3 regions of the Devosia sp. T2-14 genome follow, and region 1 is predicted to be linked to each of the others. Evidence: predicted binding sites of a transcription regulator. Region 1 holds the regulator's gene; each other region holds the start of a gene.
What was found. The regulator LexA, encoded in region 1, represses DNA repair genes until DNA is damaged. The targets are predictions, from matches to a motif close to TGTTCNNNNTGTGTTCNG.
Positions count from the first base shown of each region.

Region 2: the regulator LexA is predicted to act here: its motif matches at 2,325-2,342, upstream of ruvC (crossover junction endodeoxyribonuclease RuvC).
Region 3: the regulator LexA is predicted to act here: its motif matches at 3,617-3,634, upstream of ACZ5WT_RS06045 (YifB family Mg chelatase-like AAA ATPase).

Region 1 covers NZ_AP027921.1:3,348,040-3,353,050, reverse strand. The annotation lists gene ACZ5WT_RS16470 (IlvD/Edd family dehydratase) at 1-202, shown strand, start outside; gene ACZ5WT_RS16465 (cold-shock protein) at 392-604, opposite strand; gene lexA (transcriptional repressor LexA) at 1,217-1,930, opposite strand; gene ACZ5WT_RS16455 (molybdopterin molybdotransferase MoeA) at 2,044-3,246, opposite strand; gene moaC (cyclic pyranopterin monophosphate synthase MoaC) at 3,243-3,719, opposite strand; gene trpC (indole-3-glycerol phosphate synthase TrpC) at 3,719-4,534, opposite strand; gene trpD (anthranilate phosphoribosyltransferase) at 4,531-5,011, opposite strand, start outside.
Region 2 covers NZ_AP027921.1:637,905-642,915, forward strand. The annotation lists gene ruvB (Holliday junction branch migration DNA helicase RuvB) at 1-760, opposite strand, end outside; gene ACZ5WT_RS03095 (hypothetical protein) at 806-1,126, opposite strand; gene ruvA (Holliday junction branch migration protein RuvA) at 1,161-1,778, opposite strand; gene ruvC (crossover junction endodeoxyribonuclease RuvC) at 1,775-2,281, opposite strand; gene ACZ5WT_RS03110 (GGDEF domain-containing protein) at 2,447-3,199, shown strand; gene ACZ5WT_RS03115 (GGDEF domain-containing protein) at 3,297-4,079, shown strand; gene ACZ5WT_RS03120 (YebC/PmpR family DNA-binding transcriptional regulator) at 4,135-4,881, opposite strand.
Region 3 covers NZ_AP027921.1:1,210,831-1,215,841, reverse strand. The annotation lists gene ACZ5WT_RS06060 (DUF1294 domain-containing protein) at 1-224, opposite strand, end outside; gene cfa (cyclopropane fatty acyl phospholipid synthase) at 359-1,474, shown strand; gene ACZ5WT_RS06050 (2-thiouracil desulfurase family protein) at 1,545-2,045, shown strand; gene ACZ5WT_RS06045 (YifB family Mg chelatase-like AAA ATPase) at 2,042-3,565, opposite strand; gene ACZ5WT_RS06040 (glycoside hydrolase family 25 protein) at 3,805-4,584, shown strand; gene ACZ5WT_RS06035 (hypothetical protein) at 4,591-5,011, opposite strand, start outside.

The DNA.
Region 1 (5,011 bases):
CCTGATCAGCGATGAAGAGATCGCGCAGCGCCGTGTCGCGCTTGAGGCTGCTGGCGGGTACAAATACCCCAAGCACCAGACGCCATGGCAGGAAATCCAGCGCGGGCTCGTCACCCAGCTCGGCGAGGGCGCGATCCTGCGGCCCGCCGAGAAGTACCAGCGCATCGCCCAGACAGAAGGTCTTCCGCGCGACAACCACTAGTCGCCTGGCAGCTTAGTTCCCGCATAACAGAGGCCCGCTTACGTGCGGGCCTTTTTGTTTGTGCGGCGTCGCCGCTTCGCGGGAACAACGCGAGCGACACGCCAAAACAAAAAAAACCACCGCGCCAGAAGCACGGTGGTCTCTCGCGAGCAGCACCGAAGCGCGCTCGCTGCATACAGCCTGATGCTACTAGAGCAGGGTCAGGTTGGTTGCCGATTCCTTGCCGTCACGGCCGGTCTCGAGCTCGTAGGTCACCTTGTCGTTCTCGTAGAGGCCCTGGAGGCCCGAACGCTGAACGGCGGAGATGTGGACGAAGGCATCCTTGCCGCCGTTTTCGGGCGAGATGAAGCCGAAGCCCTTGGTGGTGTTGAAGAACTTAACGGTGCCGGTGATCAGGGCCATAGTAGTTTCCTTTTGCTCGTAGCATCAGCGAACGAGCCAGTTTCTCGGTGGCAACATGCCAATGAGAGGTAACGTTCGCATGATAGAGAAGGAAGCCAAGGTCCGGCGTACCGGCATCAGCAGCCGACTTAGGCTGAAAACGTATGCCGCTTTATTGCACGGAACGCCGTCGACCGCAAGGTCTCGCGCAGACCTGGGCAGGAGAACAAATTGCTGGCGCAAGTAAATTCGGCGATGTGATTGTTTCGCGCTGGTCTGCGGCGAGAACCCACGAAACGGTAGTGGACACAGTTGAAATCGCCGAAGCGACCCCAAACAACGCTGCCTGAAGGTTGAGCGCCGTAGACCACCGCCGGTGGACGGCCGCGAGTGCTTCAAGCGAACGCCTAATTCTGGCTGGATTGGCGATCGCAGTTTCGCGGTGGTGTCATTTCAGTGACCGAGCATGGCCTCTTGCCCAGCCAGAGCCACTCGACGGCCCGGGTAACTGATCAGCCATGCGGAGGAAACGCCAAAGCCTCGTTCCGTCCTAAAACGGTCGAGGCTTCACGGCATTACCAGCTGAAAGAGGTGGCGGACGAGCAGCAGCTCAACCGCGAGATCAAAAGCGGCTCAGTATTTGCGCAGCAGGCCGACGAGACGGCCCTGCACCTTGACGCGGTCGGGCGGGAAGATCCGGGTTTCGTAGGCCGGGTTTGCGGCTTCAAGTGCCACAGTATTACCCTTGCGGCGCAGGCGCTTAAGGGTGGCTTCTTCATCGTCTACAAGAGCAACGATAATCTCGCCGGTGCTGGCTGCGTCCTGCTTCTTGATGAGCACGGTGTCACCGTCAAAGATCCCGGCCTCGATCATCGAGTCGCCACGCACTTCGAGTGCATAGTGCTCGCCTGCACCCAGCATTTCGGGTGGAACCATGATGGTGTGGGAGTGGTTCTGAATGGCTTCAATGGGCGTACCGGCAGCGATGCGGCCCATGACCGGGATCGACACCGGCCGGGCATAATCTTCGGCGGCGGTGACGCGCGAGGGGGGCGTCGCGACCTTGCCCAGGTTCCCTTCGATGACCGATGGCTCGAACCGGGCGCGGCGGCCTCCGAGCGAGGGGTTCATGGAGTCGGGCAGCTTGACCACTTCAAGCGCGCGCGCCCTGTTGGGCAGGCGGCGGATGAAGCCGCGCTCTTCCAGCGCTGTGATCAACCGGTGGATGCCCGATTTCGACGCAAGATCGAGCGCGTCTTTCATTTCATCGAAGGACGGCGGAATCCCGCTTTCTTTCATCCTTTCATGGATGAACATCAGCAGCTCGTGTTGTTTGCGCGTGAGCATGGGCCCCTCGATGAGAGAATCGGAACATAGACAGAACGACTATACGTGTTCCAGTTATGTTCCGCAATATCCCACGAAAATGAAGTATTCGCGCTGCGACTTCGAGCTGGGCGTCAGAAGTCGTCGATCGGCATGGCCTCAACGATGGTGCCGGCGGGCTGGCCGGGATCGTTCTCAGGCTGGATGATTAGCATGTCGGCCGCGGCGAGCGAGGACGTGTGGCCGCTGTCGGTCTGGCTGATGGGCTCCAGCACCGGGCCCGTCGTCGTGTGAACGAGGCGGGCGCGCATGAAGTGGCGCCGCGCAGTATTCGGTGGCGTGGCAGACGCCAGGGGCAGGTGCCAGCGCGTCGGTTCGGCATAACCGAGCCACTTTCGCAGGGCCGGGCGGATGAACACCAGCGCCGTCACCATAGCCGAGACCGGGTTGCCGGGCAGTCCGAAGATCAGCGTCTTGCCGCGCATGCCGAACATCAGCGGTTTTCCGGGGCGCATGTTGATGCGCCAGAAGTCGAGGGTAACGCCCAGTTCGAGCAGGATTTCCTGCACGATATCGTGGTCCCCGACGCTGGCGCCGCCTGTGGTGACCAGAATGTCGGGTTCGCCGGCGAAGATCTCGACGAGCTTGCTTCGTAGCGCCGAGCGGTCGTCGCGGGCGATGCCATGGTCAGAAACCGTTTCGGCGTAGGGCGCCAGCAGGGGCGCCAGCCCAAAGCTGTTGGAGGCCACGATCTGGTCGGGACCAAGCTCGGCGCCGGGCAGAACTAGCTCATCGCCAGTCGCCAGCAGGGCGATGCGTGGACGTTTCGCGACGCTCAGTTCACCCATATTGGCCGCTGCGGCGACGGCGAGGTGCATGGGGCCGAGGCGTGCGCCGGGTGCCACCAGAGGCTGACCGGTGGCAAAGTCGTTGCCGCGCGGACGCACACTGTGGCCGCGGCGGGCAGGGACGGTGAAGCGGACCATGGAGCCGTTCACGACGGCCTCTTCCTGCATGATGACGGTGTCTGCGCCCTCGGGCACCGGCGCGCCGGTGAAGATACGCACGGCCTCGCCCGGGCCCACAGTCCCCGCAAAGCCCGCTCCGGCCTGCGAGGTGCCGATAACAGACAGGTTGTGGCCGTCCACGATATCGGCGGCGCGGAGGGCGTAGCCGTCCATGGCGCTTGCGTTGAACGGGGGCTGGTCGTGCGTGGCAATGATCGGGGCGAACAGCACCCGGCCGGCTGCCTCCTGCAGCGGCACGGTTTCGCCCTGCGGCGCGGGCACGCGTTTGAGGATGGCGGCAATGGCGTCGTCGACAGGAAGCAGGCTCATGTCCGGGTGAAATCGCCTGATTTGCCGCCGGATTTCTCCAGCACGCAGATGTCGGTCACGGTCATGGCCCGGTCGATCGCCTTGGCCATATCAAAGAGCGTCAGCGCCGATGTGGATGCCGCCAGCAGCGCTTCCATTTCAACGCCGGTCTGGCCAGTGGTCTCGGCCGTGGCGTGGATGAGGATGGCATTTTCGCCATCCTGCGCAATCTCGACGCTCACCTTGGTCAGCGGAATTGGGTGGCAGAGCGGAATAAGATCCGAGGTCTTCTTGGCGGCCATGATGCCGGCAACCCGCGCCACGGCAAGCGCGTCGCCTTTTTTGAGGCCGCCGGCCATGATGGTGGCGACGGTCTCGGGGAGGGCGACGATGCGGGCCTGGGCCACGGCGCGGCGGCGCGTTACCGCCTTGTCGCCAATATCGACGATATGGGCCTCGCCCCTGGAATTGAGGTGCGTAAGGCCCCCGGTCATCAGAGTGCCGCCTGCGGCGCACCCATCAGCAGCGCGCGGGTTGCCGCCACCACGTCATGCTGGCGCATCAGGCTTTCGCCGACGAGGAATGTGCCAATGCCGGACTCGCGATCAAGCTTCAGGACGTCATCATGGGTCGAGATGCCGCTTTCGCTGACCAGAAGCGTGCCCTTGGGAACGCCGGCAGCCAGGTTGACCGAGGTCTGCAGCGTCGTTTCGAACGTGCGCAGGTTGCGATTGTTGATGCCGATGAACTTGGCGTCGAGCCCGAGCGCACGATCAAGCTCGAGCTGGTCGTGCACTTCCACTAGGGCGTCCATGCCCCATTCGTGGGCGGCATCGAGCAGATAACGCGCCGCGTCGTCATCGACGGCTGCCAGGATGATCAGGATGCAGTCGGCGCCCCAGGCGCGGGCCTCGGCGACCTGATAGGTTTCGAACAGGAAGTCCTTGCGCAGCACCGGCAACTGAGTGGCGGCGCGTGCCTCGATCAAATAGCTCGGCGAGCCCTGAAAGCTCGGGCGGTCGGTCAGCACGGAGAGGCAGGCAGCGCCGGCGGTTTCGTAGCTGCGGGCGATTTCGGCCGGGTTGAAGTCCGGGCGGATCAGCCCCTTGGAGGGGCTGGCCTTTTTGACTTCGGCGATCAGGGCATAGTGCCCTTGCGTGCGCTTGGCCTCGATCGCCCTAATGAAACCGCGCGGCGCGGGCTGGTCATGGGCCTCAGCCACCACCTCGGCCCACGGGCGCATGGCCTTTGCGGCGGCGATTTCCTCGCGCTTGTAGGATTCGATCTGCTTGAGGATATCGGTCATTATTCTCGTCCGTTCGATACCGCCACGAGGCGGGCGAGTGTTGCTTTGGATTTGCCGCTGTCGATGAGGCCGGCGGCCATGGCGATGCCGTCCTCGATTGTGGCAACCTTGTCGGCGACAAGCAGGGCGGCGCCCGCATTGAGCACCACGGTGTCGCGATAGGCGCTGGGCTCACCGTCGAGCAGCGCGTGGATGGCGGCGGCGTTTTCTGCCGGCTCTCCGCCGAGCAGGTCCTTAGGATCGGTCAAGCGCAGGCCGACCTGTTCGGGATGCAGTTCGAAGCTGCGCAGGTCACCGCCAGCGATCTGCGCCACGAAATTGGGACCGGACGTCGAAAGCTCGTCCAGGCCCTCGCTCGAATGCACCACCCACGCCTTGATGGCGCGGTTGGCGAGCAGTGCTGCTGCGACCGGTTCCACCCATTGTGGGGAATAGACCCCAAGCAGATAGCGGCGAACGCCCGCAGGATTTGATTGCGGT
Region 2 (5,011 bases), 1.2 Mb from region 1:
CATCGACATCGAGCCGCAACAAAGCCTTATCGGCAATGGCGCGGGTGATCTCGCCGGAGCCATCGACCAGCGCGAAATCGGTCACGCGGCGCAGCAGGCGCCCGGCAATGCGCGGGGTACCGCGCGATCGGCGGGCGATTTCCATGGCGCCATCGGGTGCCATCGGCATGCCGAGCAGGCGCGCGCCGCGCTGCACGATCAGCACCAGTTCCTCGGGCGTATAGAAATTGAGCCGCACCGGAATGCCGAACCGGTCACGCAAGGGCGTGGTCAGCAGACCCGCGCGCGTCGTGGCCCCGACCAGCGTGAATTTGGCCAGATCGATGCGCACCGAGCGGGCGGCCGGGCCTTCGCCGATGATCAGATCGAGCTGGAAATCCTCCATCGCCGGATAGAGCACTTCCTCGATCGCCGGATTGAGCCGGTGGATCTCGTCGATGAACAGCACGTCGCGCTCTTCGAGATTGGTGAGCAGCGCCGCCAAGTCACCCGCCTTGGCGATGACCGGGCCGGACGTGGCGCGGAAGCCGACGCCCAGTTCGCGCGAAATAATCTGCGCCAGCGTGGTCTTGCCCAGGCCCGGCGGGCCGACGAACAGAACGTGATCCAGCGCGGTGCCGCGATGTTTGGCCGCCTTGATGAAGACCTCGAGATTGGCGCGCGCCGCCGCCTGCCCGACGAAATCGTCAAAGCCGGAGGGGCGCAGGGAGACGTCGAGCGGATCATCGCGCCCGGCGGCTGGAGAGGTCAGGTCAGTCACGCGAATAGTTCCATTTCAGGCAGTGCCGGGCGTGTCGGGCCCAGGCTAGCGGTCGCTGAAGTCAAATCCCTGCACCCGGGCACAGGCCGAGCGCACGGCCTTCTTGCCCTTGAGTTCGGGATTTGACCGGCTCATGCGGTAATACATCTTGGTGAGATAATCGAGGCGGGCCTCGCAGGACCAGCGCGGCAACGGCGCGTTGAGATCGTGGAACAGGAAGGGCTTGGTCGTGCCATCCCCGTTGTCGAAGTAGATCGCCACCCCGACCACCTCATTCTGGTCGGCGTAAACCGTTACCGGCATCAGCATCGCTACTAGAGCGACGCCGGCCAGCAAGACCGTCCGCGTCGATTTCTGCACGCTCATAGTATTCCCCCTCTGTTTATTGTTGAGGGGCACGCTAGCTGCTTAGCTCCCGCAGGCCTAGCCGGATTAGTTTCTCGGTGGCGACGCCCTCGCCTTCGCGGGCGACGATGCGCGCCAGGGCAGCCGAGGCCTGGGCGCTGGAATAGCCCAGATTGGTCAGCGCGGACACGGCGTCGGAAATGGCCGAGGGCGCAACGCCCTCGCCCAGGGCGGCCTGGAGGCCCAAGGTTCCCGCGTCGATCCCCGGACCGGTCGGCACCTTGCCCTTGAGCTCGGTGATGAGGCGCACGGCCAGCTTGGGGCCGACCCCATTGGCGCGGCCGATCATGGCCTTGTCCTGCAGCGCCACCGCGCTCGAGATTTCCGCGGGGGTGAGCGTCGAGAGGATGGACAGCGCCACGCGCGCCCCCACGCCCTGCACGGTCATCAGGAGGTTGAACCAGCCCTTTTCGCTCTCGCTGGCGAAGCCATAGAGGCGGATCATGTCTTCGCGCACAATGGTTTCGATGAAGACCACGGCGGCCTCCCCGACGCGCGGCAGAGACTGCAGCGTGCGGCTGGAGCAGAACGCCTCGTAACAGACGCCCCCGCAATCGATCAGCACGAAATCATCCCCGAAGCTGTCGACCAGCCCCTTGAGCTTGCCGATCATGCGAGCATCCTCAAACGTTGATTGGCCACCCGATGGTGGGCGTGGCAAATGGCGATGGCCAAGGCATCCGCCGCGTCGGCGCCCTTGAAGTCGGCCGCGGGCAGCAGCGTCTTGACCATCAGCTGGACCTGGCCCTTTTCCGCGTGGCCGGCACCGACCACCGACTTCTTGACCAGGTTGGCGGCATATTCGGCGACCGGCAGGCCGCGCGCAGCCGGCGTCAACAGCGCAACGCCGCGCGCCTGCCCCAAAATGAGGGCGGAGCGCGCGCCGGCATTGACGAAAGTCTCTTCCACCGCAGCCTCGTCGGGCGCGTAACGGTCGAGCACTTCGCCCAGGCCGGCAAACAGCAGGGCCAGCCGTTCGGCCAGCGAACCATCGACGGGCGGCGTCACCGTGCCAGAGGCGACAAAGGTCAGCCGGTTGCCCAGCGTCTCGATCACACCCCAGCCGCAGCGGCGCAGGCCCGGATCGATGCCGATGATTCGTGTAGCGGCGTTCATGCGCTCATCCTTAGTGATGGTGCGCCAACCTACCAAGTCTAATGTGAACAAATAGGCAACACGACCAGTGGAAAACCCGGATCGGTAAAATTTAACCTATCCCGCCAACACTATCTTTAACCCGTTCCCCCTAGCGTGCCGCCTGGGAATGCGGGGCAAGACATTATGACAGAACTCCATCGGGCACTGCCGAAGCGAACGTGGCTGCGTATCTATCGCATCGCGGGCGGTTGCACGGCGATTTCGGTGGTTCTGTCGATCATCATCACCAATTCCATCATGGCCACCTTCTCGGGCGGCATCAATGTGCAGGGCCTGATGGTGGCCATCGTTACCCCGCTGCTGCTTGGCGGCCCGATGATTTTCTTCCTCACGCTCGGCCGCGAAAAGCTGCGTCACGCCAACAAGCAGCTGGAATATATGGCGACCACCGATTGGCTAACGTCCTGCCTCAACCGCGGCGCCTTTACCCGCGCGGTCACCGCGCATCTGGAAAGCCGCCGTTCGATCGGTTCTTCGGGCGCGTTGCTGGTAGTGGATGCCGACGAGTTCAAGAGCGTCAACGATCGCTTCGGACATGACGTGGGCGACCAGGCGCTGCGCCTGATCGCGCGTGCCGTGCTCAAGGCCGTCCGCGGCCAGGACCTGGTGGGACGGCTGGGCGGCGAAGAGTTTGGTGTCTTTCTGGCAGAGACCGACGCAGCCACGGCCGACCATCTGGCCGAGCGCATCCGCAGCACGGTCAGCGCGATCAAGTTTGCACCGGAGGGCAAGCCCTGCCCGCTGTCCGTCAGTATTGGCGGGGCCACCTATACGACCCCTGCCCAGTTCAGCGAGCTCTATCGCCTCGCCGACGAACATCTCTACGAAGCCAAGAATGCCGGCCGCGACTGCGTCGCAATGAAGCAAGCGGCCTGACCGGAAACCCGGTCATCTGACGTCCCGACTATGACGAACTGCGCCTTCGTTTCCCTCCAAGGAAACGCGACAGCCATTTCCAGCAACGAGACAAACGATGATCTCTACCAAGACCCTGAACACGTTGCAGCGCTGGTCCAGCGTCGGCCACTGGACCATCTGGGGCACCCTGGGCTGTGTGCTGGTCTCGGTGGCGTTCAACGTCGTGGCATTCGGTGATCTCGGACAGGAGGCGGTGAACCGCGCCATCATCACCGGCACCGCCCTTCCAGTGCTGCTGGGACTGCCGCTGTTTCTCTATATGAGCCTGCGGGTACGGGGACTGGCGATTTCAAACCAGCGGCTGGGGCTGGTGGCGCGCACCGATAGCCTCACCGCCTGCCTCAATCGCGGCGCCTTCACCAAGACGGTCAGCGCCGCGCTGGGCCAGCAGGAGAGCGCCCGCCGGGGCGCGCTGCTGATCATCGACGCCGACAAGTTCAAAGCGATCAACGATCTCTATGGCCACACCTGCGGCGACGAGGCGCTGACGCTGATCGCCCGCTCGATCCGTCGGGTGCTACGCCCGGGCGACCTGGTCGGGCGCATCGGCGGCGAGGAATTCGGGGTCTACCTGCCCGGTGTCGATCAACTTGCCGCCGAAACCGTCGCCGAGCGCATCCGCCGTTCGGTCAATACCGCCAGCTTCGCGCCGGGCGGACAGCAGCATGCGCTTTCCGTGAGCATTGGCGGGGTCGCCTTTGAAGGCGCATGCGCTTTTGCGGATCTGTTCTGCGTCGCCGACCAGCGCCTTTACGGCGCCAAGCAGGCCGGTCGCAATCGCGCCGTGGTGGTGCATGCCACCGACCATCCAGCGATCGAGCTGCAGCGCACGGCATAGCAAAAAGGGCGGCGCCACTGGCACCGCCCTTGTTTCAATCCCCTGACCGAAGGGCTTAGCCTTCCAGCTTGGCAGCGTCTTCGTCGCTCATTTCGAAGTTCGAATAGACGTTCTGCACGTCATCGTCTTCCTCGAGCGTGGCGATCAGCTTCATCAGGGTCGCACCCTTTTCGGCATCGATCGGCGTATTGGTCTGCGGCTTCCACACGGCCTTGACCGATTCCGCTTCCCCGAGAACCTTTTCGAGCGCAGCGGCGACTTCGATCATGGCCTCGAACGAGGTGGTGATGTAGTGGCCTTCTTCGTCGCTTTCGACGTCATCGGCGCCGGCTTCGATCGCCGCTTCCATCACGGCATCGTCCGAACCGGCCTTGGCCGGATAGGTGATCTCGCCAACCTTGTCGAACATGAACCCGACCGAGTTGGTTTCGCCCATCGCGCCGCCATTCTTGGAGAAGTAGGAGCGGACGTTGGAGGCAGTGCGGTTGCGGTTGTCGGTCAGCGTCTCGACGATGATCGCAACGCCACCGGGGCCGTAGCCCTCGTAGCGGATTTCGTCATAGTTCTCGCCATCCGAACCGATCGCCTTCTTGATGGCGCGGTCGATATTGTCCTTGGGCATGGACTGCGCACGGGCATTGGTCACGGCCAGGCGAAGGCGCGCATTGAATGCCGGGTCTGGCATGCCAAGCTTGGCCGCGACGGTGATTTCGCGTGCCAGCTTGGAGAAGACCTTGGAACGGGCCGCATCGGACTTGCCTTTGCGGTGCATGATGTTTTTGGCGTGTGAATGGCCGGCCATCGGTCACTCCCCTCGAAAAAGTAGCTGCTGGATTATGGTCGCGGGTTATAGGCAAGTGCAGTTCGTTTGTGAAGCTGACCCGCTTTTCCGCGCGTGAAGACACAGCGCTAGCGCCTCGGGGGAGGACGTC
Region 3 (5,011 bases), 1.7 Mb from region 1:
AGGGTTGGCGCCGGGCCGGGCGGGGTGGTGATCACCACATCGATAGCCGAGGGGCGCCCCTTGCGGCCGGTGGCCGTCTCGAAGCTCATTGTATCGCCGATGCGGGGGCGGCCGCTGCCGCTCAGCTTTGAGACGTGGACGTAATAGTCCCGGCCGGCGTCATCCCGCACGAAGCCATAACCGCCCTTGTTGTTCCACTGGACCAGTTCGCCTGATCTTCGCATCCTGCACCCTTTGCCGCGGGCGTGACTCAGTGTGGCCGGCGCAGCGTGGCATTCACCTATGGTAGTTTGCAGTTGATCGTCAAACAACGATGGAGCTAGAGTGCTGGCATCACTGATCAGCTGATAGTGCTGCCATGTCCGAATCCGCCAAGCGTTTCGTGCATCGCCAACTCGCCAAGGCCGGTGTGGTTCTCAACGGTCCCGCGGCGTGGGACCCGCAGGTGCATGACGAAAGATTGTGGGCGCGCCTGCTGCGGGACGGCACGCTGGGCCTGGGCGAAAGCTATATGGATGGCTGGTGGGACGCCCAGGAGCTCGACCTGATGCTGTTCCGGCTGATCACCGCCGAAATTCACGACGCCTTTCCGCGCGATCTCGCCGAAATCTGGAGCCTGGCGCGCGGCCGGCTGCTCAACATGCAGCGGCTGCGGGTCAACGAGGTAGGCGAAAAGCACTACGATATCGGCAACGACCTCTACGCCGCCATGCTCGACAAGCGCATGATCTATTCGTGCGGCTACTGGAAGGACGCCACGACGCTGGATGCGGCGCAGGAGGCCAAGCTCGACCTGATCTGCCGCAAGCTGGGACTGGCGCCGGGCATGCGCATTCTCGATATCGGCTCGGGCTGGGGCGGCTTCATGCAGTTTGCCGCCGAGCGCTATGGCGTCTCCGCGCTTGGGGTGACGGTATCAAAGGAACAGGCGGCGCTGGCCAATGCGCGAACCGAGGGCCTGCCTGTGGAAACAAGGCTGCTCGACTATCAGGCGCTTGACGGCGAATTCGACCGCGTCATCTCGATCGGCATGTTCGAGCATGTCGGCTACAAGAATTATCGCGCCTATTTCGAGAAGGCGGCCAAGCTGCTCAAGCCCGAGGGCCTGATGCTGCTGCACACGATCGGCGGCAATCGGTCGACCACCCATGGCGATCCGTGGAGCGACAAATACATCTTTCCCAATGGCATGCTGCCTTCGATCGCCCAGTTCGGCAAAGCCATCGAGGGGCTCTTCGTTATGGAGGACTGGCACAATTTTGGCGCCTATTACGACCGCACCCTGATGGCCTGGCGCGACAATTTCGATGCCGCCTGGCCAGAGCTCTCCAGCCGCTATGACGAACGCTTCCACCGCATGTGGCGCTATTATCTCAGCATTTTCGCCGCGCTGTTCCGGGCGCGGCACCTCAATCTGTGGCAGGTCGTGCTGTCGCCGCGCGGCGTGGCCGGGGGCTATGACAGCATCCGCTAGGGACGGATTCACGTGAAACACTTTTGCACAGGCTTATGCACAGGCCCAAAGCGGCCTATGAAGACCGCCGATGAGTAGCACTGACAAGATCCTGATCAGCGCCTGCCTGCTGGGGCGGCCGGTTCGCTATAATGGCAAGGGCAAGCGGCTGGACCACGTGCAGGTGGCGCTATGGCGCGAAGCCGGCCGGCTGGTGGCCATCTGTCCCGAGCTCAGCGGCGGCTTTGCTGTGCCGCGGCCGCCGGCCGAAATCGCCAATGGCGGTTCGGGCGAAGCGGTGCTGGCGGGCGCGGGCCGCGTGGTGGACAATACCGGCGCTGATGTGACCGGCCAGTTCATCGCCGGCGCCGAGGCGGCCCTTGCCTTGGCGCGCCAGCATGACTGCCGCTTTGCGCTGTTGATCGATGGCAGCCCATCTTGCGGCAGTGCGAGCATTTATGATGGCAAGTTCGATGGCGGACGCCACGAAGCGGCCGGGGTAACCGCCGCATTGTTGCGGCAGAACGGGATTGCGGTATTCACCGAGCGCGAGGTCGAGGCGCTGGCGGCGGCTGTGGACGAAGCGGGCTAGGCCGCCCCGAAATTGAGGCGATAGCTCAGCGCTTCGGCGATGTGGGGACGGCTGACCCGTTCCACACCGGCCAGATCGGCCAGCGTCCGCGCCACCTTGAGCACCCGGTGATAGGCGCGCGCCGAGAGGTTGAAGCGTTCGGCCGCCTGCAACAGCAGGGCCTGGCTTTCCCGGTCGGGATTGACCAGCTGCTCGATCAGCGTCGGCCCGGCCGCCGCATTGGTGAAAACCTCAGGCGCGCCGTGCTGGGCAAAGCGTCGCTGCTGGCGCAGCCGCGCCTCGGCAACGCGGGCGGCGACATCGGCCGAACTTTCCGCGGGGGCGGCAGGGGCGATCATGTCGGCGGCGGTGACCGCCGGCACGTCGATGCGGATATCGATGCGATCGAGGAAGGGACCCGAGACGCGCCCCTGATAGTCATCTGCGCAGGCCCGGCCGCGACGGCAGGTATGGCCGGGCGTGCCAGCAAGGCCGCATTTGCACGGATTCATCGCCGCGATCAGCTGCACGCGGCTGGGATAGCTGACCCGGGCATTGGCCCGGGCGATGACGGTTTCGCCCGATTCCAGCGGCTGGCGCAAGCTATCGAGCACGCTGGGCGCGAATTCGGGCAACTCGTCCAGGAACAGCACGCCATTATGCGCCAGGCTCACCTCGCCGGGGCGCACCCGCAGGCCACCACCCACCAGCGCGGCCATCGAGGCGGAGTGATGCGGCGCGCGGAACGGCCGCCGGTCGGACAGGGCGCCACCCACCAGCTCCCCCGCGATCGACTGAATCATCGAGATATCAAGCAGTTCGCGCGGATTGAGCGGCGGCAGGATCGAGGGCAGGCGGGCCGCCAGCATGGATTTTCCGGCGCCGGGTGGCCCCACCATCAGCATATTGTGGCCACCGGCCGCCGCCACTTCGAGCGCGCGCCGGGCGACTAATTGCCCGCGTACCTCGCTGAGATCGGGCAGGCGGGCCTGCGTTTCATGGCGGCGCGCCACCGGGCGGGCGGCCAGTTGATGGCCCGTCAGGTGATTGACCAGAGCCAGCAGGCTTTCGGCGGCGACGATATTGAGCCCTTCTCCGGCCCAGGCGGCCTCGGATCCCGAGCGCTCGGCGCAGATCAGGCCGAGGTCGCGCCCCTGCGCGGCGATGGCGGCCAGCAGGATGCCGCCGACATGGGCCAGCCGCCCATCCAGCCCCAGCTCGCCCAGCGCCAGATAGCCATCGAGCGCGTCCTGCGGAATGGCGCCGATAGCCGCCATGATGCCCAGCGCGATGGGCAGATCGTAATGGCTACCCTCCTTGGGCAGGTCGGCCGGCGCCAGATTGACGGTGATGCGCTTGGGCGGCAGGCCGAGCCCCGAAGCAACGAGGGCAGCGCGGACCCGCTCGCCGGATTCCTTGACCGCCTTGTCGGGCAGGCCGACCAGAATGAACTGCGGCATGCCCGGCGCGATCTGTACCTGCACATCGACAGGCACCGCATCAATGCCCTGAAACGCCACCGTCGCAACGCGCGTGACCATTGCCCCAACCCCAAGCCCGCACCGAGACTAACAAATAGATCCGCGACGAACAAGAACGTAAAGCGAACGCAATACGGCGCGTTAACCACGCTGATTGCCACAAAGGTAAACCTAATCTGGCGTTAACCCGCTCATGTTGAATCAAAGGCTCAATTTCGTCTTGCGTAGAGTCTTGCCCGATGCGTCTCAGCCGGCCTTTTCCCTCGTTTTCTGCGATCGCAAAGGGCACCGCTACGGCCATGCTCGCGGCCCTTCTGGTCGCCTGCTCGTCGGGGGGAGGGCTGTATGGCCCCATTCAGGGCGACAATCGCCCCCATTCGGGCGTTGACCGCGCCCGTGGCATGCCGATCCAGGGGATCGACGTGGCGCGTTACCAGGAAAATGTCGACTTCAACACCGCCCGCGCCGCCGGCACGCATTTCGTCTTCATGAAGGCGACCGAGGGCAAGGACTATATCGACCCCAATTTCCGGGTGAACTGGGAGCGGGCGCGCGATGCCGGCATGCCGCGCGGCGCCTATCACTTCATGACCTGGTGCTCGCTGGCTTCCGAACAGGCGGCCTGGTTCGTGCAGAACGTGCCCAATGATCCCTCGGCGCTGCCGCCCGTGCTCGATCTGGAGTGGAACAACCATTCGAGCTGCAAGACCAAGCCGAACCGCGCCGATGCGCTGGAAAAGATCCGCGTCATGCTCGAGGCGATGGAACGCCATACCGGCAAGCTGCCGATCATCTATACCGACATGAACTTCCACCGCGACATTCTGGAAGGCGAGTACTTCCCCAACGCCTTCTGGCTGCGCTCGACCGCCGCCGAGCCGCACCAGCGCTACAAGAACCGCACCTGGACCTTCTGGCAGTGGACGCAGACCGGCGTGGTCCGGGGCGTGCGCGGGGAAGTCGACCGCAACGCCTTCTACGGCAACCAGAATGACTGGCTGACCTTCCTGTCGACCGGGTGCGATCCGCGCGCTATTGCCTCGCTGGCGCCGACCGGCCGCTGCCAGTTTGCCAAATAGGCGGGGCTAGCGGTTGCGCCACATCCGGTTGGCTGGGTAGTCCACCGGTTCGGCATCCGCCTCGGGCTGGAACATCACCGCATCGACGGTGATGGCCCCCTGGGCGGAGTCATAGTCGTAATCCTGCCGTTCGCGCATGCCGAGCAAGGCAAGCCCGGGCAGCGAGCGCAGCGACACGGTCTGCCCGATCACCTCGCGGGCCGCACCCAGCACCAGCTTGTGCTCGAGCCAGGGGCCGTCGCCGATCCGGTAGCGCACCTGGCTGTTCATCGTCACCAAGCCCCGCTCGATCTCGTCGGGCGCCACGATGTCGGAATGCACCAGCTTGTGCCGCAGCAGATCAAAATAGCCGCGTTCACCCGACGGTCGCGCCAAAGCCAGTCCGCGCAGGATGGCATAGTCGCGATCAGTAGTGATGAACTGGGCA